DNA from 3 places in the Ruania alkalisoli genome. Region 2 is predicted to be linked to each of the others. Evidence: riboswitches for the same ligand, from Rfam matches in the RefSeq annotation. Region 2 holds a riboswitch; each other region holds the start of a gene.

Region 1 (7,323 bases), 2.0 Mb from region 2:
CGGGAGCGCCCCCGGAGGTCGATCTGGAGACCGAGATCGTGGTGTGGTTCGGTGCCCTGTACGGCTCCAGCTGCCCGGTCCGGCTCGATGATGTCGTGGTCACCGGCCGGGTGCTGCACGCTGACATCGTGATCCCGGGCTCACCCCAAGCATGCACCGAGGATGCGAACCCGCACGCCTACGTGGTGGCGGTCGAGCGCGAGGCGCTCCCGGAAGGCCCGTTCCACGTGCAGCTCGGCGCCGACGATCCGCCCGCCGGCGCCCCGGAGGAGCGCACCGTGGTGGCTGTGGACCTGTCCGAGCCGGGCAGCACGGCAACCGACCGTGAGATCGGCCTCGACCCCGATCTGGTGGACGCATCCACCGATCCGCAGCCGGTCACCAGCGGCGCGGTGATCGAGCCCGGAATCCCGTGGACCTACCGGCTCACGGTGGACGACGCCTGCGGCATCTGGCGGCTCGGACGTCTCAACGACGTCACCTGGATCACCGAGGAGACCACGCTCCCGACGGCGTGGGAACCGTTGGTCGAGGAGGGTGCGCTCGTGGTGGAGGTGCTACTCGCCGAAGGAACCGACGACGCCGGGCCGACGCTGACGGCAAGTGCCGAGGACGTCTCGGTGGAGTACCGGCCGGAACGCTCCACGGACCCAGCCACCTGCTGAGCCGCCGTCGGGACCTGCCGCTCAGAACCCCTCGATCAGGCCCTGGCTCAACGCACGGGCGACGGCGTCGGTGCGGCTGTGCGCCCCGAGTTTGGCCATGACGCGCGTCAGGTGCACGCTCACGGTCTTCTCGCTGATGTAGAGCTGGGCGCCGATCGCCTTGTTGGTCAGACCCTGGGCAACGAGCTCCAGCACCGACCGCTCCCGCGGCGTGAGCAGGTCGGTGGAGGCGAGCCGCACGCCCGGCACGGAGAGCCGGTGCCTCCGCGCGAGGGATTCCAGCTCCGCCTTCAGCGGCGCGGCGCCGAGTTCCTGCGCCACCTGCAACGCCTGCAGAAGCTCCGAGCACGCCCGCTCCCGCGCACCCTCGCCGTGCTCGACCTCCTGCGTTGGCGCAGTGCGCTGTTCGGTCAGCAGTGCCTCGGCGTAGCGCCATCGGACGACCGCCTGCTGGTACACATCGCCGTAGTCGAAGGCGGCGATGACGCGTGCCCACGCTCCCAGCGCTGCCTGGCCGCGCAGACGAGCGCTCTCGGCCTCCGCTCGCGCCAGCCACGCCTTCCCTTCCGGTCCCAGCGTCGCCCCACGCGGTGCACCCTCCTGCTCCGTCCGGGCGACCACAGCTGCGAATCTCTCGCCGGCGGCCACAGCATCCTGGGCGGCATCGTCGTGATGGTGGGAGCGTGACTGGGCAGCCGCGTCCGCTGCCGCCGCGATCCCGAGAGCACCGATCCGCAGCAGGTGCAGCGGTGGCCCGTGGTGGCCGGTGGCTGCGGACACCGCGTGTTCAGCCAGGCTGCGCTCGACCAGACTCTCCAGGTCGGCGACCACCTCGTGGGGACGGTGACGCCACAGGCCCAGTTCCGCCGTCGCATAGGCCGCGATCTTGAGCACTTCCTCATCGGAGATTCCGCAGGTGCGCGCCCGCGCAAGTCGAGCGTCGGCCTCCTCCCACCGCCCCCGGCCGGCGGCCAAGAGCGCGGCCGAGCAGCCGATGACCGCCGAGAGCCAGTCCGGCGCCTGCTCGCCCGGCGGCGAGGCGAGTTCTTCCGCCTCATCCCATGCGCCGGCCGCATAGAACACCTGGATGGCCAACCACACCAGTTCCCGGCCATAGGTCGCCCAGACGAGCCCCTCCTGCCGGGCCCGGGCGAGCCCGCGACGGGCGTGTTCCACGGCGAGCGCCAGGTTCCCGCGCTCGAACTCACCGACGGTGAGGTTGAAGTGGGCACGCAGCTCCACCTCGTAGGCGCGCACCTGAGCGGCACGGGCGCGCGCTTGGTCAAGGACCGCCATCGCCTCCTTCTCCTGCCCCTCGTGCAGCAGCAGGTAGGACAGGGAGATCAGGGCGTCGGCCTCGGCGTCCCCGGCACCCGCCTGCCGGGCATCACTGACTGCCTCGGTGACCCAGGAACGATGCTGGGCGGACGGTCCGCCGAACGCGAGGGTGGACAGCACCCACGCCCGCTCTCCGCTCGGTGGCTGGTCCCTCACCAGCTCCCACGCTTCGCCGATGATCCGCCGCCCCTCAGCCCAGTCGTCCTCGGCATAGCGCACCTTCGCCAGCCGACGGCGCACCCCGGCGCGGGCGATCGGGTCACCGCCGGCGTCGGCGAGCCGGAGAGCGGACCTCAGGAATGCCGTGCACCGTTCGGTGCGCCCGGCTGCGACGGCGGCATCCGCGGCCCGGATCATCAGCGTGAACTCGTCGGTTCCCGTGACCTCGGCCGCGTCGGGCACCGCGTCCCACAGCGCCAGCGCCTGCTCCAGGTGGGCGAGTACGTCGGCGGTGGCGGCGACATCCTCGGCCTCCTGTGCGGCACCGATGTGCGACGTGAGGGCAGTGGGCAGGTCGCCGGACTGGGTGGCGTGATGCGCTTGCGCCCCCCGCCAGCCGGGATAGCGTCGTTCCTGCAGCAGGCGCACGAAGGCCGCGTGCGTCCGGGTCCGTTCCCCGGGGAGCAGGTCGGCGTAGACGGCCTCCCGGAGCAGCGCGTGCCGGAACTCGACCGTGTCGTCCTCGCCGAGCACCAGCACGTAGCGGGCCAGGCATTCGCGCAGCGCCAGTTCAAGCCTGTCTTCGTCGAACTCGGTGACCGCCAGCAGTGTGGCGCGCCGCACCCGACGTTGCCCGGCCACCGAGGCGACCCGCACGAGGCGCTGCGCGTCGGGGTCGAGCTGCTCGATCCGACCCAGGAGCACGTCAGCGAGAGGTCCGGCCAACCTGCTCCCAGGTGCGGCGAGCAGCTCCTCCACGAAGAAGGCGTTACCTCCGGATCGGGCCGCGATCTGCTCCACCTCGACGTCTCGGGGCACGAGCTCGTCCCTGGCCGCCACTGCCCGGGCGAACTCGCGTGCGTCAGCCTCGGAGAAGGGCTCCAGATCAAGCCGTTCCACCCGCCGCATCCGCGCGATCTCGAGGAGCATCGGGCGCAGCGGATGGCGGCGGTGCATCTCGTCGGAACGGTAGGTCAGCACCACCGCGAGCGCCTCCCCGGAGACGCGGGCGAGCAGGAAGGTCAGCAGATCGCGGGTGGAGGCGTCAGCCCAGTGCAGGTCCTCGATCACCAGCAGGACCGGTGCCCTTTCGGCCAGGGTGGTCAGAGCCGAGAAGAAGGAGTCGAAGACCTGGAGCTGCTCTGAAGTCCGCCCGGTGCCACCGCGCGCCACCAGGGTCGCCAGGGCCGGCGCGTCCGCCACCAACGAGGCGTCGATGTCGCGCATCTGCTCGAGCACCTCGACCACCGGCAGATACGGCGGGGCAGCGTCACCGAGGCCGACGCAATGCCCGATGAGGACGACCCCGCCGGTGCGTTCGGCGATGCCGGCGACCTCGCCCACCAGGCGGGTCTTGCCCACGCCGGCTTCCCCGGGCAGCAGTACGGCAGCTGCGGACCCGCCGACCGCCTCCCGCCACACGGCGTCCAGGCGGGCGAGTTCCGCAGTGCGCGCGACCAGCGCGATCTCAGACCCGACCCGTGCCACGGAGGTCATCGTGTCATGCACCGCGCTGTCAGGCTCGCCGCTCCAGGTCCTGGTGAGCGAGGCTGGGCTGAGCTCGTACCGTCTGTGCGGCGGCACGCTGAGCGATGAGCCGGCGGATGTTCAGCCGCCGGCGGGTGCGGGGTACGACGAGCTGGGTGAGCAGCCGCTCCCGACGGTCGGCCATCTCCGCTCGGAACAGGTCGTCGTGGGTGTTCATGGTGTGCTCCTCGGTGCTCGGCATGAGCCTCACTGTGCTCCTGAGGTCTGACATCGGGGGATGGGGTGGTCACGTCCCGTCTGCGCCCGGCCCCCTTACCCCGTGCCCCACGACGGCGCAGGCCGGGTAAGGCCTGTGGTGGTCGCCACTTCCTGGGGGTAAGGGGGCGTGCACCTCACCGTCTGAACCAGGATCGGCAGACTGACACACAGCCATGTCGCGCCGGAGATGCGTCAGTCTGCACACGGTGTGTGAATCGAGACCGGGGTCATCGTCGGTGCTGCTGTCGTAATCTCAAGGCGTGACTCAGATCAGCTCCTTCCAGGACGTCCTCGACGACTCATTGCTCACCGCTCACGACCGGCAGTCCGACCTCCTGGGCCGCTTGGAGGCGTGCGGGCCCGAGGAAGAGCGCACGTGGGGCGTCGACCTCGACACCCGCACCGCAACGTTCACCGGCCCTGCGGGAACCTTCACCGCCACGGCGCACCTGCTGGGCAGCGCCGCACCTGGCCCCCGGTCGTGGCTGTGGGCGTGGGCCAACCCGCAGTACGCCGGTCCCCTGGTCGCACGCGCCGAACAGGTACGCGGGTTCGGCGAGCAGTACGCGATCCCGCAACTACGGGACGCCGAGGTCCCCCTGGACGCTGAACCGCGCCAGGTGGCCGGGCACATCTGCGCCGCTGCCGGTCTGATCTGCGGCGGGCTGACGCACTACACGCTCGATGCCGGCCGCGGCACCGTCGCGGCACTTCTGCTCGAGTCTCCCGAGCTGGCTCCCACCCCACCGAGCGCGATCCGTGCGGCACGGGTGCTCGCGGAAGTGGCCCAGGCCGGGCAGGTCCGCAACTGGGACCGGGCGATCCGCGGCTACGCCCAATGGCGGGGTTTCACCCTGGGTGAGGCGCCCGAGGGCCTCACCCTGGCCGCACCGGATGGGACTGCCATCTGCACGCTCGACGATCGGGGCCGCCTCGGTCAGGTGAAGGGGAGCTTCCACCAGGCCTGACAGGACAGGTCCCGCGGGAGCAGCCACGCCGTCATTATCGAACGGTCGACGCAGCGAGCAGTACGCGTACTGAGACACCCGGACCGCCCCATCGGCGGCTATGGCATCCTAGGTGTCAGGTCATGAGCGCCAGCGAACAGCCCCGGCTAGCTGGCCGGCAACCCTCCAACCGCGGTGGGGTGCCCCGGGTGACGACCAGGCCGGCGTCGCGGTGGCGCCCGGCAAGCGCGGACCCCTCGGGGTCCGACGGACCTTCCGGAGGATCACATGTCGCAGCACACACTTCTCCCGCTCGTCGGCGCCGAGACCACGGTCCCGCTGACGGTCCCGCGGGATGGCGCCTCGTCGATCGGCTACGCGAACCTCGACTATGCCGCGAGCGCACCGGCACTGGCGGCTGTGGCGGACGCCGTCGCGCGGGCGTTGCCGCTGTATGCGAGCGTGCATCGTGGGGCGGGGTACCTCTCGCAGGTCTCGACGGCCCTGTACGAACAGGCTCGCACCGCGGTCGGGCGCTTCGTGGGGGCGAGGGCCGATGACGTGGTGGTCATCACCCGCAACACCACCGATTCGCTGAACCTGCTCGGCGGGTGCGTACCCGGACGGGTGCTGGTGCTCGACATCGAGCACCACGCGAACCTGCTGCCGTGGCAGCGTCGCGGCGCCGACGTGCTCGCCGCGCGCGCATCCGTGGCCGAGACGGTGACGGCACTGCGGGAGGCTCTGACTGCCGGCGACTACGCCCTGGTAGCGATCACCGGGGCCTCAAATGTGACCGGTGAGTCGTTGCCGGTGGCCGAGGTGGTGGCCGCCGCGCACGAGGCCGGAACCCGCGTGGTGGTCGACGCCGCCCAGCTGGCCCCACACCGGCTGTTCTCGCTGCAAGCCACCGGTGCCGACTACGTGGCCGTCTCGGGGCACAAGCTGTACGCGCCCTACGGCGCCGGTGCGCTGATCGGGCGCCGGGACTGGCTGGATGTGGGCACGCCGTACCTCGCCGGCGGTGGTGCGGTCACGAACGTCGCGGTCGAGGAGACCGTGTGGGAACCCGCACCGCAACGGCACGAGGCCGGCAGCCCGAACGTGATCGGGGCCATCGCACTCGGGGTGGCCTGCACCCAGCTGGAGGCGGTGGCCGCGCGTCTGGCCCAGCACGATGCTGCGCTGCGCGCACGGCTGATCGACGGGCTGGAGGGGATCGAGGGCGTGCAGGTGCTGCGCTTGTGGGCGGACTCGGCCGAGCCGACAGCCGTGGTCTCGTTCAGCCTGCCTGGTCATGATGCCGGCCTGGTGGCCGCCTATCTCTCCGCCGAACATGGCATCGGAGTGCGCGACGGCCGGTTCTGTGCCCATCCGCTGCTCGCCGCGCGCGGGCTGGAAGCCGGGCTCCGCGCCAGCATCGGGCTCGGCACCACCTCCGAGCACGTGGACCGGCTCATCGCCGGGATCGAGCAGTACCTGACCACTGGTTCCCGCGCCTCCTATGAGGTGGTCGGCGGCCGGTGGCAGCCGCAGGACGACCAGCGTGAACTGCCGGAGGCGATCGGGCTGCTGCAGGATCTGCATGCGGAGGCGGATGCACCGTCGGTGCTCGCGACCGCGGCAGCCGGCGCAGGGTGCGGCCCGGCTGCCAGCACCGTGCCGACGGTGGCGCAGGTACTGGCCGGCACGCACTGAGCCCAGCCCGAGCAGCAGCGCCCGGACTCGAACGTCACCCGTAGTCTCGGTGCATGACGACGGACGTTCTGGGACACCCCTGGCAGCAGGAGACGCTGCGGCTGCGACCCGAGGCGGCGGGCGAACCCGTCGCGACCCTGGTCAGCGCCAGGGCACCCCTCGGCGTTGCTGATCCAGCCGAAGCAGCGACACCCTCACGGGCCGTGCTCTATGTGCACGGCTTCACCGACTACTTCTTCCAGACCGAGCATGCCCAGGCGTGGCTGGATGCCGGCTACGACTTCTACGCTCTGGACCTGCGCGACTGCGGCCGGTCGATCCGTCCCGGCCGCACGCCGAGCTTCGTGGCGGACCTGGCCACCTACGACGAGGAGATCGGTCTCGCACTCGCCCGGGTCCGCGCGGCCGGCGCGCAGCAGGTGGTGCTGCTCGGGCATTCCACCGGCGGGTTGATCACCTCCCTGTACGTCTCCGACCACCCTGGAGCCGTGGACGCCCTGGTGCTCAACAGCCCGTGGTTCGATCTCAACTCCTCCTGGGTGAACCGGGTGATCACCACCCGTTTCATCGACGTGCTCGGTACCTGCTTCCCGTTACTGCGGGTGGGCACCCTGGGTGAGCCGTACGGGCGCAGCCTGCACACCTCCACCGGCGGCGACTGGGACTACGACCTGGCTTGGAAGCCAATCGAGGACGTCCCGGTTCACGCCGGCTGGTTGCGGGCGGTGCGGCGCGGGCACGCCCGGGTCGCGCGCGGCCTGGACATCCAG
Region 2 (7,323 bases):
ATCTGGACGGCCTGGTCCACCTCGGCAGTGGCGTCCACGTAGATGTGGCAGTTTCCGACGCCGGTCTCGATCACCGGCACCTGGGATTCGGCCACCACGGTCTGGATGAGCCCGGCGCCGCCGCGCGGGATGAGCACGTCCACCAGTCCGCGGGCACGCATCAGGGCCCGCGCACCAGGGCGGCCGTAGGCATCGACGGACTGGATGAGCTCACGTGGCAACCCGACCCGTTCAAGTGCTTCTCCCAGCACGGCCACGATGGTCTCGTTGCTGCTCGCGGCCGCTGAGCCACCGCGCAGGAGCACCGCGTTGCCGCTCTTGAGGGCCAGTCCTGCGGCGTCCACCGTCACATTCGGCCGGGCCTCGTAGATCATCCCGACAACGCCCATCGGCACCCGTACCTGGCGCACAGTCAACCCGTTCGGCAGGGTCTGACCACGCACGACCTCCCCCACCGGGTCAGGGAGTGCAGCCAGCTCGCGGAGTGCGTCAGCGATCCCGGCGATGCGCTCCTGCGTCAGGCGCAGCCGGTCCACCAGTCCCGCATTCATCCCGGCGGCACTCTCGCGCTCCACATCGACCGCGTTGGCGGCCAGGATGCGATCAGCGTCAGCGACCAGGGCGTCGGCCAGGGCGTGCAGCGCCTCGTTCTTGGCGGCGGTGGTGGCGCTGCGTAGTGCGCGGGAGGCGGTCTTCGCCGCCTGCGCCAGTTCCCGGACCCCGGTACTCGCCTGCTCGTCGGTGACCTGTGCTGCACTGTCGACGCTCATCGCTCCAGGATACGCCGGTACCCAAGTGTTCTCCGGTGCCCGACCGCTGACCGGACTGACACGATTGGCCCGGCCGGGGCATCGTGATGCCCGGCGTGACGTATCCGTGTCGGTCCGGTCAGTCGAATCCTCAGACGACCTGCTCAGGTACGGTCCGAGGTGCCGTCTGGGCCCGGCGCAGTGCCCGGGCCCCGAACAGCGAGATCAGGGCAGCCAGGCTGGCACCGGTGATCGTGACAGCGAACGCCGGGGTGTATCCGCCCCAGTCGGCGATGCGACCCGCCGCACTGGACCCGACGGCATAGCCCAGGCCGGTCGCCGCGGCCAGCAGCGTCATCGCAGCCCCGAGCCGGCTCGGCGGGCTGATGCGCTCGGCGAGGGTGAAGGTGGTGATCATCGAGGGAGCGACGGCCAGCCCGAGAACGATGAGCACCGGAACGAGCACCCCGAGCGAGGTGACGAGCAGCAGCGGCAGGCTGAGCACCGCAAGTGCGACGGTGAACAGTCGCAGCCGGTTCTCGTACCTGAACGCCTCCGGCACCGCGACGACGGCCAGCCCAGCCGTGACCGACCCGATGCCGAGCAGCGCATGCAGCAGACCGGTCAGTCCCGGCTCCCCGGCCTCGGTGGCCAGCACCGACGCTCCCGCCTGCACCGAACCGAAGATCATCCCGATGGTCAACTGCGCGAACACGAGCACGAACAGCACGGGCGGGATGCGCACGGCCGGCACGGTGCGGTCCGGTTTCGGCACCACCGTGGCGGTGGGGTGCAGGGCGAACCACAGGCCGAATACGCCCAGCAGTACGCCAGCGGCGATCAGCGCGGCCGAAGGGTTGAGCACGGCGGCCACGACACCGACCAGCGCCGGGCCGAGGACGAAGCTCGCCTCGTCGGCGGCGCCCTCGTAGGAGAAGGCCGCATCGACGAGCCGCTGCTCAGCACCGCCGGAACGGCGTGCGATCGGGCGCCACCGCACCCGCGCCATCGTGCCCACCTGGGGCAGGAACGCCCCGCTGGCACCGGCGATGAGCACGAGCGGCCACCACGCCTCACCCGGGGTGTAGGCGGCTGCGGCCAGCACCAGCCACAGGAGTCCGGCCGCACCCACCACCGATTGCACGAGCAGCACCCGTCGCTGCCCCACTCGATCGGTGAGCGCGCCCGCGAATGGGGACGCGACGGCGTTGACGACCGCGGTCGCACCTGCGGCAGCGCCACCGGCACCGTAAGAGCCGGTGACCGCCGAGACCAGCAGCAGCGCCCCGATCTGGGACATCGCCAGCGGCAGTCGTGCCAAAAATGCGACAGCCACGTAGAGGGCGCCGGTGAGGGAGAACAGGTTCCGGTAGGAACTCAGCGGGGACATTCAGGGCTCCAGGGTGCGACGAGGCGCGCACCACCCCACCGCTGGTGCGCAGAAGCCCTGATCGCAGCACCGAGTTTACATCGCCGAAACCCGGCCTCGCCAGGTCTGGTGACCGAGCCGACACCGCCACCGCGGTCCGCAAAGTCACACGTCGATGTGGTCGTGAAGTCGGCTCGACTCAACGACCAGATCGACGAGTGATTTCTGGGTACTGGCCCCCGGGTCAGGCCGTGGCGCGCACGCGGGTCGGCGCAGCAACCCGCTGACGGCGCCCGGCCGCCGGTGCGGTCTGCACGGTCGCGGTGCGCGGCTTGCGGAGGCCGCGCGCCTCCAGCTGCGGGACGACCTCGTTCACCAGAGCCACCACATCGGTGGGCACCGAGGCGGGGATCACGGTGAATCCGTCCGCCGCACCAGCGTGCACCCACTCGGCCCACAGGTCGGTGAGATCACTCGCGGTGCCGATCGAACGCAGTGGCACCTCTCGCGGCTGCTCCTCCAACGACGTCAGCAGGTCCCAGCGCGCACGGGCGCTGGGAGCATCGGCTGAGATCAGCGCGCGCACGTCCACGAGCACCTGCACATCGTCGGCGTCGCGCCCCCACTCCACGGCAGCCTCGCGGATGGCCGCACGAGCCGCACGAGCCTCCTCGAGGGTGCCGACGCTGAGCCGGGCGACATCGGCGCGGGCGGCAGCAAGCTCGCCGTCCACCGAGGTCCGCACCGGGACGACCACCTGCGGACGCGACGTACCCGCGGAGGTGCGCGGCGCCGTCGGCCATCCGTTGATGACCGACTCCACGGCGCGCAGGCTCCGCGCTCCGGACTCAGCCACCTCCAACTGCCAGCCGGCACGGCCGGCGGAGGCGCGGTGCACGCTCGCGACCGCCCCGGCCACATGCTCCGGACGGTGGCTGCCCAGCGGCACGGTCGCCACGAGCGTGGCACCGGTGGTGTGCCGGGAGAGGCGGGAAGCGGCCACGGCCCCGTCGAGCCAGTCGTCACGACGGCGCACGCCGGCGTGGTGGAAGGTCTCGTCCAGTGTGAGCAGGTCCACGCCGCCCTTGTCGGCGAGCGAAGCGAGGCCGGCCAGGCGGCCCATGATGAAGGACTCGGCGTCGGAGTCCTCGGCGCGGCGCCACTCCCGGGGGGCGCCGGCGCCGGAGAGATCGAGGGAGATCAGGGACGTGCGAAGTGCGGCCGAAGCAGGCATGAGAGGTTCCTTGTTCTGCGAGAGCGGGGAGCTCGATCGCGCCGAGTGCACGCCGGCGTTGTCACGCCACCGGCAGGTGTGCAGCCGCGAACCGAGGGTGGTACCGAAGGGGCGGATCGCCCGAGGGACCGGTCGAGAGTTCGGCTCAGGCCGACATGGAACAGCAACACATCATGCAGGTGGCGAATCGCAGTGCAGGCCGTAGGGGCACTGGGGTCCGGTCCTGATTCATCTGATGCTGTTCCTTCTCTCGGTCACCGCGCTCGCGGTGTTGCGCTTGCCCTGCACCAGTTGGCCAGGGCCAGGTCGTCACCCGGGGCACCCCACCGCAAGTGGAGGGTTGCCGGTCAGCTGGCCGGGGCCGTGTTGTTTCCAACGTGCTGACACTCAAGACCTTGGTCATGACTGTAGAGGCCGATTGGATGACGTGTCAACCAAATCGGATGGAGGCTGCGTGGTCGGAGCCGGTCTCAGCCCGCGCCGTAGCACTGCACGGCACAGTCGAGCGCCTCGCCGCCGAAGGCGTTCGCAACCGCCTCGGCCGGACTGCTACCGCGAGCCAGCAGGCCGTGCAACTGCCCGAACCGGTCCAGAGCGGCCGTCTCGGCGATGTCGGCCGGAGCCGCCACCACCGACCGGGCGCCGGCGTGCAGCCACGCCCGCGCCATCCCGAGCGAGCCACCAGCAGCGCCGCACGCGGAGAGGATCACCACCGGCGGCACCCGGCCGAAGAGCTCGACGTCATGGCCGAACAGGTCCCCGTCCGCCAGTTGCAGGGACGCGAACAGCGGGTGCGCCTCCCGGTCCTGCCCGTGGGCGCTCACGTGCAGCAGATCCACGTCCGAGGCGAGGGTCTGGGCGTCGTCGCAGCGCTCCCCCACCGTGACCGTGTGCCATCCCTGGCGGACCAGGTCCGCCTCAGCGCTCCCGGTGCGGGTACCGGGCCCGACGACGACCCCGACACTGCGGATCGGCCCGGCATCGGTCTGGCGCAGCCACGCACTCGCCGAGGTCGGCACAGTCACCGGGACGCCCACCGTGCTCGGCAGCTGCCCCCAGGGCATCCGGGCCATCACTGCCGGTGCGGTGATCGTCAGCGACCCTGCCCCCTGTAGCGCCCGTGCAAGGATCTTGTCCAAGCCCTCGATCCGCTCCTGGAGTGCGGCACGCACCACCGGTGCGGCGAGCTGTGCCGCCATCGTCAGGTCCGCGCTGAGGCCCCCGAGGAGCTGATCCATCTCGCCCCAGGCACCCAGGTCGAGGATGTCCTCGCGGTCGCCCAGAGTGAGGGCGATCAGCCGACCCTCGATCTCCATCAGCGTGACATAGCGTCCGGCCCGTGCTCCTGCCGACCGCTCGCGCACAGCCTGCACCGTCACCGGTGCGTCGGCGGGCAGCTCCGCTGCAGCCAGCCAGCGGCCCTGACGGATCTGCGTCACCAACTGCAAACGCTCGGCCGGGTCGCCGTCAGGGCCGAGGCGGCGCAGATCGGCCAGGAGGTCCGCCAGTTCCTCCGGCGGCCGGGTGGCGGGGACCCGGGCAACGAGCTCGCGGGCCCGTTCGGACCAGGTGAGCAGGTGCTGCGCGTCGCCACTGAGCAGCGCTGCCTGCTGACCGAGCCGGATCACCCGTGCACCCAAGCGCCTGCTCACCGACTGCAGCTCCAGGCTGCCGATGCCGCGCTGCCACCGGTCGAGCTCGTCGATTGCGGCCGATGCCGCGCTCAGAGCCGCATCGGTGTCGCCTGCCCGCAGTGCCACCTCCGCCGCGACCTCACCGGCGAGCAGCCGAACGGTCAGTGGCTCCTCCTCCCCCGGGAGACGGGGCGAGGTCCCGCGCAGGCCGGCGGCGCGCATCCGCAGCGCTGCTGCCGTGTGCCGGCGCCCGGCCTGCTCCAGCCGGTCAGCGAGCCTCTCCAGGCTGTGCGCAGTCGGTGGCCTCGTGCTGCGGCACCTGGCCAGCAGCACCACCGCGCGCGCCTCGTCTGCATCGACGGCGTTGCCGTGCTGACGATTGAGACGCACTGCACGCTCGGCGGCTTCCAGAGCCTCCTCGTTGCCGAGCTGGCGGGCCAGGTGCAGATCGACATCAGCCTGCAGTCGCCAGAGCCCGCTGCCACGCAGGCGCGCGGCCACGTCGCGCAGCAGCGCCACTGCTTCACCACGGAGCCCGGCGGCGTCCAGCACCTCGGACCGGTCGATATCGAGCGTGGCGGTCACAGACAGGCCTAGTCCCGCTAGTTCGGGTCGAGCGCGGTCCATCCACCGCAGCGCCGCCACCAATTGCCCGCGGAGCAGGTGGAGGTACCCAAGATTGTGCGCATTCTGGGCTGCCGCGATGACATTCGGGCCGCGCGCACCTTCCTCGAAGTCACGCCGAGCCTTCTCATAGGCTGCCACGCTCATGTACGCAGCGCCCCGGTTGAGGAGGATGTTGCTCCGCTCTTCTCCCGTGAGAACCTCCAGCGCCCTGGTGAACAACGTGATCGCCGGAACTGTCTCCCCACGAACGAACTGGATCGTGCCGAGCTGACCGGCCAGGAGAGCATGCGCCATGGTGCCGCGCCCCACCCGCTCCAACGCGGCCTCGCACCGCGCCAGCCCCTCGCTGACCTGCCCGCGTTCCACCTCAATGTACGCGAGCGTCCCTTCGATCCGACCGAGGTCGTCCATGCTCGCGGCGCACTGGCGCGCCCGGTTCAGCAAGTTCTCCGCACCTGTGAGGTCGCCGGCGTTGGCGAGGCGCCGCGCTTCGATGTGAAGCGCGGCGGCATCCTCGGGCACACCGGTAGCGGGCGGCTCTGTCACCGCGTCATCGACCGTCCGTCACCGATCGCAGAGCGAGTTGGGCAGCCCGGAGCCGGTCCGGCACGTCCTTCGCCGGGGGAATCCTTGGTTCCAGCACCTGCGCCACTCGCGCGGCGAGCAGTGGCGCCGCGAAGGACGTGCCGCTCCAGACGGCGAAGCCGCCGCGGAAGTCGTCCAGGTCGAGCGTCTCGCTCCCCGGCCCTGTCTCCACGCTGGGCTGACGTCCGGAATCCAGCCGTGGACTGGTGCTCACCAGCGCTGCACCATCCTCCCAGCAGGTGATCCAGGTTCCTTGGTTGCTGAAGGCCGCAATGGTCCCGTTCGGGTTCCGCGCGCCCACGGAGATCAGTGGCGCCACCGACGGGTCCGGGGAGAGGGTGAACGCGGCGGGGAAGTGCGGCCGCGTGGTGGCGGCGTTGCCGGCCGAGGCGACCACGGTGGTGCCGTCCGCCCGCAACTGGTGCAGCACCCCGTACAGCGCCGTGCTGTAGGCGGAGTCCTCTGGGCTCTCGTGGGTGTAGCTGAGCGAGAGGTTGAGCACGTCGATCGGCCCGCTCGTGCGCTGGTATTCGGCGAGCTGCGCCAACACCCCGATGAGCTCGAGCTCGGTGACGATCCCGTCACCGTCGCAGACCCGCACGGCGAGCACGTCCGCGTCCGGGGCCACCTGGCGCACCAGTCCGGCGATGAATGTTCCATGGCCGACCGCACGGCCGGCGAGACCGGTGATCGTGGAGCCAGGATCCGGATCGCGCTCTGGGTCCGGTGAACCGTGCCGGCCGATGGGCCCCCCGTTCAGCTGCGGTACCGAGACGACGTCGTCGAGCCACTCATGGTCACCACAGCCGGTGTCCAGCACCGCGACCGTGACCCGGCGGGAGGCCTCGGGGCGGCGGGCCGGGGGCGTGACCGGCACACTCACCGGCTGCCGTCCGCCGAGTCCAGGTTGTGCATATCCGGCGGCCGGGTTCGTCGCGATGAACGGGTTCGTGGCAATGAACGGGTTCGTGGCAATGAACGGGTTGGTGGCGATAAACGGGTTCGTCGCAATGAAGGGCGCAAGACTGAGCAGGTGATCGAGCCCCAGGGCAGCAGGCTTTCCCCGCCGCTCCTGCACGGCCCGCAGCACCACTGCCGCATCGGGTCCGTCCACCGGGGCTCCCG
Region 3 (7,323 bases), 2.1 Mb from region 2:
GGAGCAGGTCCGCACCGGGCGAGTGGACCCCAGACTGTTCGCCCTGGTCCGCACACCGGCGCACCCCCAGCGTTCCCAGGGCCGCAAGGTCGCCACCCCCACCGGTGACGGCGCGGCCGTGGCCTCCGTGGTGGCCGGGCTGGCCGCCCAGCTACGCCCCGGGGTGACCTACCTCGTCGGCCCCGGAGGCACCACGGCCGCCCTGCTGCGGCACCTCGGTCTGAGCGGCACCCCATTGGGCGTGGACGTGCTGCGCGACGGTGAGCTGCTCGCCACGGACATGGACGAGACCACGGCACTGGCCGCCGTCGGGGCATCGCCCGAGGGGACCGGCGGGACAGACGGCCATGACAGGCCAGGGGCGGGAGTCGTCGTCGGGGTGGTCGGCGGACAGGGGTTCCTGTTCGGCCGCGGCAACCAGCAGCTCTCCGCGCGGGTCCTGACGGCGGCCCTCGGCGATGCTGATCACCTCGCCCGCGACCGCCTCCTCGTCGGCGCCACCGAGCGCAAGCTCACCGAGCTCGGCGGCCGGCCGCTCCTGATCGACACCGGCGAACCGGGCATCGATCTTGCTCTGTCCGGCATGCTCCGGGTGACCACCGGGCCCGGACGCACCAGCATGTACCCAGCAACCGCAGCGAACGGAGTATGACCATGAATGACCTCACCGGCAAGACTGCCATCGTCACCGGGGGAGCTGGCGGGATCGGCTCGGCCACCGCCCGCGCGTTCGCCGCGGCGGGTGCGCAGGTGGCCGTGGTGGACCTGGATGGCGAGGCCGCTCAGGCCGTGGCTGACGCCATCGTGGCCGACGGCGGTCGCGCCCTCGCCATCGAGGCGGACGTCTCTGACGAGGCCGCTGTGACTGCGCTGGTGGACCGGGTGCAGGTTGAGCTCGGCGGGATCGACGTGCTGTTCAACAACGCCGGCATCATCCGCCGCACCACCGCCACCGAGCTGGACGCCGACACCTGGGACCTGGTGATGGCGGTGAACGTGCGCTCGATCTTCCTGCTGTGCAAGTACGTGGTGCCGGTGATGGCCGCGGCCGGTGGTGGATCGATCGTCAACACCGGCTCCGGCTGGGGTCTCAAGGGCGGCGGCCGGGCACTTTCCTACTGCGCGTCGAAGGGTGCCGTGGTGAACATGACCCGGGCGCTCGCGATCGACCACGGCCCGCAGGGAATCCGGGTGAACTCCATCAATCCCGGCGATGTCGACACCGGGATGCTGCCCGACGAGGCCCGCCAGCTCGGCCAGGACCCCGCCGAGTTCCTCGCCGAGTCCGTGGACCGGCCGCTGGGCCGGATGGGTCAGCCCGAGGAGATCGCCGCGGCTGTGGTGTGGCTGGCCAGTGACGCCGCCTCCTATGTGACCGGCGCGGCGCTCGTGGCCGACGGGGGCGGGATCGCCTGAGCATCAAACTGCCCGCTGCCGAATCTCACGAGGGCGGCCTGGATGTCGATTCCGTGCCTGTCGACGACACTCATGCCGCGCTCGCGTAGTCCCCGCCCGGCAGTCGCATCTGCTCGGCGTCCGACGTTAGGTTGAGGCGTATGACTATCGCCCTGCATTCACGCCTCAAGGACGGCCACGAAGAAGCCTACGAGCGCGATCACCAGCGGATCCCGGACGATCTCGCGGCCGAGTTCGCACGGCTGGGCATCCACGAGTGGCGGATCTGGCGTAGCGGCCGGGACTTGTTCCACCTGGTGGAGTGTGACGACTTCGAGGCGGCGATGATCGCCCTGGAGACCAGCCCGGCGAACGCGCGGTGGCAGGAATTCATCAACCAGCACCTGGAAGGGTTCGCAACCTTCACCGACGGCCCCGCCGGTACCGCGGTGCCGCAGGTGTGGACGCTGAGCGAGCAGGTCAGCACCAACTGAGCAGCGATCCCGACCTCGTCTCGTGCGGTCGCATGCCACACTCAGGCTTCGACGGCACCTGGTAGACCGGAGGAGCGGGCGTGGAGATCGCGTTGGTCTCGTTGTTCTGGATCATGCTGGCGGCCGTCCTGGCCCCGGTGATCGCCTCGGCGATTCCCCGGCGTGCGGTTCCCGAGGTGGTGCTCCTCATCGGCGCCGGCATCGTGCTCGGGCCGCAGGTGCTGGATCTGGCAGGGACTGCGCACGGGGTGGAGCTGGTCCGCGAGCTGGGCCTGGGGATGCTGTTCCTACTCGCCGGGTACGAGATCGAGACCGAGGAACTGACCAGCCACCGCGGGAAGCGGTCGGTGCTCGTGTGGGTGGTGTGCTTCGGGTTAGCCGTAGGCGTTGCCGGGGCCGCCGGTCTGTTCGCGGACTCGGCGGTGGCTGGATTCTCCGTCGCGATCGTGCTGTGCGCGACTGCGCTTGGCACCCTCATGCCGATCCTTCGTGAGAGTGGCCTCACCGGCACCCCGGTGGGGCGTGCCGTGATGAACCACGGCACCATCGGGGAGGTCGGGCCAGTGCTCGCCATGGCGATCCTGCTCGGTGCACGCGGCACAGTCGCATCCCTCGGGGTGCTCGCGGTGTTCGTTGTGGCCGCGGTGCTGATCGGCAGGGTGCCGTTGCGAGCCCAGCGCGTCTCGTCGAAGGTTCTGCAGGTCATCCGGTACAAGTCCGAGAGCACCTCCCAGACCACTGTCCGCGCGACCATGCTGCTGCTCGCGGCCCTGCTCGCCGTGGCCGCAGTACTGCAGCTGGACATCATCCTCGGGGCGTTTGCCGCCGGATTCATCCTGCGGCGGGTGCTGCCCAGTGGCGATGAGGCTCTGGAGCGCAAGTTGGAGGGCTTCGGGTACGGCTTCCTGATCCCGGTGTTCTTCGTGACCTCGGGGATGGCGATCGATCCGGGTGCGGTCGCGGGAGCGCCGGGCCTGCTCGCGATCCTGGTGGTCGCGTTGCTGCTGGTGCGCGGGCTGCCGGTGTTCCTCGGTGAGCGGTTCGTTGGTGCAGACCGCCTCGGTACTCGTGAGGCGGCCCAGGTGGGTCTCTACTCGGCGACGAGTCTGCCAATCATCGTGGCAGTCACCCAGGTGGCCGTCTCCGCTGAGGCCATGCCGGCTGACGTGGCGTCTTTACTCGTGGCGGCCGGGGCAGTGAGCGTGTTGGTGATGCCGTTGGTGGCCGGTGCGCTCGGCGGCTCAGAACAGGGCCAACACCTCGCTCCGGTCCACCGCCGCGAGTGAGTCGTGCCGCCACCGCGGTCTCTGATCACGATCCACCAGCACAGCTCGCACCCCTTCGATGAAGTCCTGGGCGGGGGCGCCGTTCATGAAAGCCGTCCCGAGCCGGAGATCCTGCGCCAGGACGTCCGCCACGGTCGGGAGCTGGGCAGCACGCCTGATCGCTGCCAGGGCCACGGCCACGGAGAACGGGCAGCGGGAACGCAAGGTGGCGGCGGCGCTCTGGGCCTCCGGCTCCTGCCGGGCGTCCAGGCGGGATTCGATCGTGGCCGCGTCCTCGCCCTCGAAACTGGCGTCGATCCACGGTCGCTGAGCAGCCAGGTCGCTATGAGGCTCTGGCCGTGACGGTCCGATCAGCACCGACAGCGGCGCACCCGTGGCCCAGTGCGCGCACAGGTCCTCCCAGGCGCCGGTCTCGATCATCGCGTCGGCCAGCCCGACGGCGATCGCGTCCGATCCCGTGATGCTCACCCCGGTCAGGGCGAGGTAGGTGCCGAGCTCACCAGGGGCCCGCGACAGCGGGAAGAGCGCCCCGACGTCGGGGAAGAACCCGATCCCCGTCTCCGGCATGGCCACTTGCGTGCGTGGCGTGACCAGGCGGAGCGAGGCATGCCCGGCGAGACCGATTCCCCCGCCCATCGTCACACCGTCCATGAACGCCACCACCGGGAGCTCGGCCTCGGCAATGAGTTGATCCAGCTTGTACTCGGCGCGCCAGAACTCCACCGCCCGATCGACGCCTGCTGCCCGCTCGGTGTCGCCGTACCGATGGCCGGCCAACAGCCCGTCGTGTATGGCGCGCACGTCACCCCCGGCGCACAGGCCGCGCTCCCCGGCACCATCCAGCGCGACAGCCTGCACGGATCCTTCCGCGGCCCAGCGGCGCAGCTGCGCCGTCATGGCCGTCACCATCTCGAGAGTGAGCGCGTTGATCGCTCGCGGCCGGTTCAACCGGATCCGGCCCAGAGCGCCCTGCCGGGCGACCAGTACGTGCTCGCCTGCCGGGGCCCAGGTGAGGTCGCGCTCCGCGGGGCCGGCGTTGCTGGTGGCCATGGCGTGCTCCTTTCCCGCGCGGAATCCGACGTCGATCTGGCGGTTCGGATGGCCGCATCACCACCGTATCGACGTGTGAACTCCGGAGGGCCGGAAATTGCGCGTCAATCTGGCGGTTGCGCCGGGTTGGCTCAACGACCAGATCGACGTTGAATTTCGGAGGTTCCCCGCCTGTGAGGTCGGACCCGTATGGACTCGTGATCTCAGTCGGTGATACGCGGTGGAGACGGAGAACGAGACCGGTAGCATCAAACGCACACCATCCAGAGCGGCTGAGAGTCCTGGCTCGACGACGCCGCAGCAACCCCTCAACGGAAGCCTCCCGCGGGGAAGGGTGCTACAGCCAGGTTCGATGGAGTTATCGATGCAGGCACAGTGTTTCCGTTCCGTGGCGCGCACGCCATACCCGACCGGCGGTGACCGGACATGACCACCGCCACTCTTTACCGCAGCCCGCGGGCCACGCCCAGTGTCTCGTTCGAGCTCTACCCGCCGCGCACCCCGCGCGGGCGGGAGACGATCGGCCGCACCATCGGCGCGCTCGCCAGCCAGATCCCGGACTACTTCTCGATCACCTACGGTGCCTCGGGCTCCACCAGGACCACGTCCCGGGAATTGATCTGCCGCGTTCTCGACGACACCCCGGTCACGCCGCTCGCGCACCTGACGTGTGTGGGGGCCAGTGCCGAGGACCTGTCCGAGTATGTCGCCACGCTGCTCGAAGCAGGGGTACGGGACTTCCTCGCGCTCCGGGGCGACCCGCCCGCTGGGGAGCCCGACTGGCAGCCGCACCCGCAGGGCCTGACGCGCGCCAGCGAGCTGGTCCACCTGCTGCGTCAGACCGCTCGCGAGCACCTCGGCGACGAGGGAGACGAGGTCAGCATCAGCGTGGCCACCTATCCGGGTGGCGCCTACGCCGACGACGGCACGCCCATGATCGCCCGGGACGACGTCGCGGCGCTGCTCGAGAAGCAGGCCGCGGGGGCGGACTTCGCGATCACCCAGCTCTTCTACGACGCGCGCCACTACGCCGAGCTGGTGCGCCAGGCCCGCGCCGCCGGGGTGCATATCCCGATCGTTCCCGGTGTGCTCCCGCTCACCGACCCGAACCGGCTGCGCCGGATGGTCGAGCTGACCGGTGTGCCCGTGCCACCCGACCTGCTCGACCATCTGGACTCAGCCGCCGACAAGGACGAGGCCTACCAGCGCGGTCTCGCCGCCAGTGTCCGTCTCGTGCACGAGGTCGTGGAGACCGGTGCGCCGGGCATCCACTTCTACACCTTCAACTCCTCGCGAGCAGTGCTCGACCTGCTACGCGAGTCCGGTCTGCGCTGAGACAAACCCCCCTGACCGGTCGGCTCCACGGCTGATCGGTGATCCGTCACACCCATCACACCCCACCCACGCCCGGCGGCGAACGCTGGGTTGCTCGGCTTCCAAGCCTCGAATGCCGAGCAACTCAGCGTTCGGCCCCCGGGATGCCAACCCCACCGGAGGATCCATGTCCCAGCCCACCCACCCCACGTTCCCCGCCGCCACGATCCTCGGCTACCCCCGCATCGGCCCGCGCCGCGAGCTCAAGCGGGCGCTCGAGTCGTTCTGGTCCGGCACCACCACCGAGACCGACCTCGCCACCGCTGCCGCCGGGCTCCGGGAACGTACCCGCACCCACCTGACCGACCTCGGCCTCGACCCGCAGACCGCGGCGATCCCCTCCGACTTCAGCTACTACGACCAGGTGCTCAGCACCGCCGTCGCCGTCGGTGCCATCCCCGAGCGGTTCGGGATCGACGCCTCGGCCTCCATCAACCTCGCCGACTACTCCCGGCTCGCCCGCGGCGACGCCGAGACCGCGCCGCTCGAGCTGACCAAGTGGTTCGACACCAACTACCACTACCTGGTGCCGGAGATCGGCCCGGACACCCCACTGCAGTACGTGCCCGGCTCGGGGCCGGTGGCGGAGTTCGTCGAGGCCAAGGAGGCTGGTGTGCACACCCGGCCGGTCGTCGTCGGGCCGGTCACGTTGCTTGCCCTGGCGAAGGGCACCGATCCGCTCGCCCGGCTGGACGAGCTCGTGGCCGCCTTCCAGAAGCTGCTCGTCGAACTGGCTGAGACGGGCGCCACCTGGGTGCAGTTCGACGAACCCGCCCTGGTCAGCGACAACGGCACCATCCCCGCCGCGCAGCTGAACGACGCCGCCGACCGCGCCTACCGCGCCCTCGCCGCCACCGCTGACCGCCCAGGCATCCTCGTCGCTGCACCCTACGGCGACCTCCGCGAACGCTTCGCCACCCTCGCCGGTACCGGCGTGGAGGCGATCGCCCTCGATCTGGTCAAGGGTGAGATTCCCGACGACGGCGCCCTCGCCCAGGCGCGTGGCCTCACCCTGGTCGCGGGGTTGGTGGACGGTCACAACGTCTGGCGCACTGACCTTCACGCTGCCGCCGAGCGCTTGCAGCGGCTGCGCACCGCCCACGATGGTCCGGTCAGCGTGGCGACGTCTACGTCGCTGCTGCACGTGCCGCACACGGTGGCCGACGAGACCGACCTGCCCGAGCAGCTGCGTTCTTGGCTGGCGTTCGCCGACGAGAAGGTAGGCGAGGTGCTGGCCCTGACTGCCGGACCCGAGGCCGCGGCGGAGGCGTTCGCCGCCTCGCGTACTGTCCGCGCGGACCGTGCGAGTGCCCCGGGTGTGCGCCGCGAGGACGTCCGACGGCGTACCGGCGCCCTGACGGCGGCCGACACCGAGCGGGCGGACGCCTCCGCCCGGGCAGCAGCCCAGCAGGAGCGCCTGAATCTGCCGCCGTTGCCGACCACCACCATCGGGTCATTCCCGCAGACCTCCGACCTGCGCCGGGCCCGGGCCCAGCGCCGCAAGGGTGAGATCAGCGACGAGCAGTACACCGAGGTGATCCGCGGCGAGATCGCCCGGGTGATCGAGCTGCAGACCGAACTCGGCCTGGACGTGCTCGTGCACGGGGAGCCGGAGCGCAACGACATGGTGCAGTACTTCGCCGAGTTGCTCGACGGGTTCGCCGTCACGCAGCACGGGTGGGTGCAGTCCTATGGGTCGCGGTGCACCCGTCCGTCGATCCTGT

Evidence for each region. Region 2 has a riboswitch for S-adenosylmethionine ahead of IM660_RS12195 (LLM class oxidoreductase). Riboswitches for the same ligand answer to the same signal wherever they lie in the genome.
Region 1: it holds a riboswitch for S-adenosylmethionine, as region 2 does, so the genes downstream of both, IM660_RS02875 (aminotransferase class V-fold PLP-dependent enzyme) here and IM660_RS12195 (LLM class oxidoreductase) in region 2, are expected to answer to the same signal.
Region 3: it holds a riboswitch for S-adenosylmethionine, as region 2 does, so the genes downstream of both, IM660_RS01750 (methylenetetrahydrofolate reductase) here and IM660_RS12195 (LLM class oxidoreductase) in region 2, are expected to answer to the same signal.

The regions. Positions count from the first base shown of each region.
Region 1 is NZ_CP063169.1:697,138-704,460, reverse strand. It holds gene IM660_RS02895 (hypothetical protein) at 1-665, shown strand, start outside; gene IM660_RS02890 (helix-turn-helix transcriptional regulator) at 687-3,659, opposite strand; gene IM660_RS02885 (hypothetical protein) at 3,679-3,891, opposite strand; gene IM660_RS02880 (DUF6882 domain-containing protein) at 4,169-4,876, shown strand; SAM riboswitch class IV at 4,995-5,110, shown strand; gene IM660_RS02875 (aminotransferase class V-fold PLP-dependent enzyme) at 5,144-6,553, shown strand; gene IM660_RS02870 (alpha/beta hydrolase) at 6,607-7,323, shown strand, end outside.
Region 2 is NZ_CP063169.1:2,739,099-2,746,421, forward strand. It holds gene IM660_RS12185 (glutamate-5-semialdehyde dehydrogenase) at 1-770, opposite strand, end outside; gene IM660_RS12190 (MFS transporter) at 901-2,139, opposite strand; gene IM660_RS12195 (LLM class oxidoreductase) at 2,363-3,352, opposite strand; SAM riboswitch class IV at 3,621-3,747, opposite strand; gene IM660_RS12200 (CHAT domain-containing protein) at 3,823-6,159, opposite strand; gene IM660_RS12205 (S8 family peptidase) at 6,164-7,323, opposite strand, start outside.
Region 3 is NZ_CP063169.1:390,454-397,776, forward strand. It holds gene IM660_RS01725 (ATP-NAD kinase family protein) at 1-652, shown strand, start outside; gene IM660_RS01730 (SDR family NAD(P)-dependent oxidoreductase) at 655-1,416, shown strand; gene IM660_RS01735 (L-rhamnose mutarotase) at 1,557-1,889, shown strand; gene IM660_RS01740 (cation:proton antiporter) at 1,970-3,175, shown strand; gene IM660_RS01745 (enoyl-CoA hydratase/isomerase family protein) at 3,131-4,225, opposite strand; SAM riboswitch class I at 4,482-4,584, shown strand; gene IM660_RS01750 (methylenetetrahydrofolate reductase) at 4,652-5,560, shown strand; gene metE (5-methyltetrahydropteroyltriglutamate--homocysteine S-methyltransferase) at 5,727-7,323, shown strand, end outside.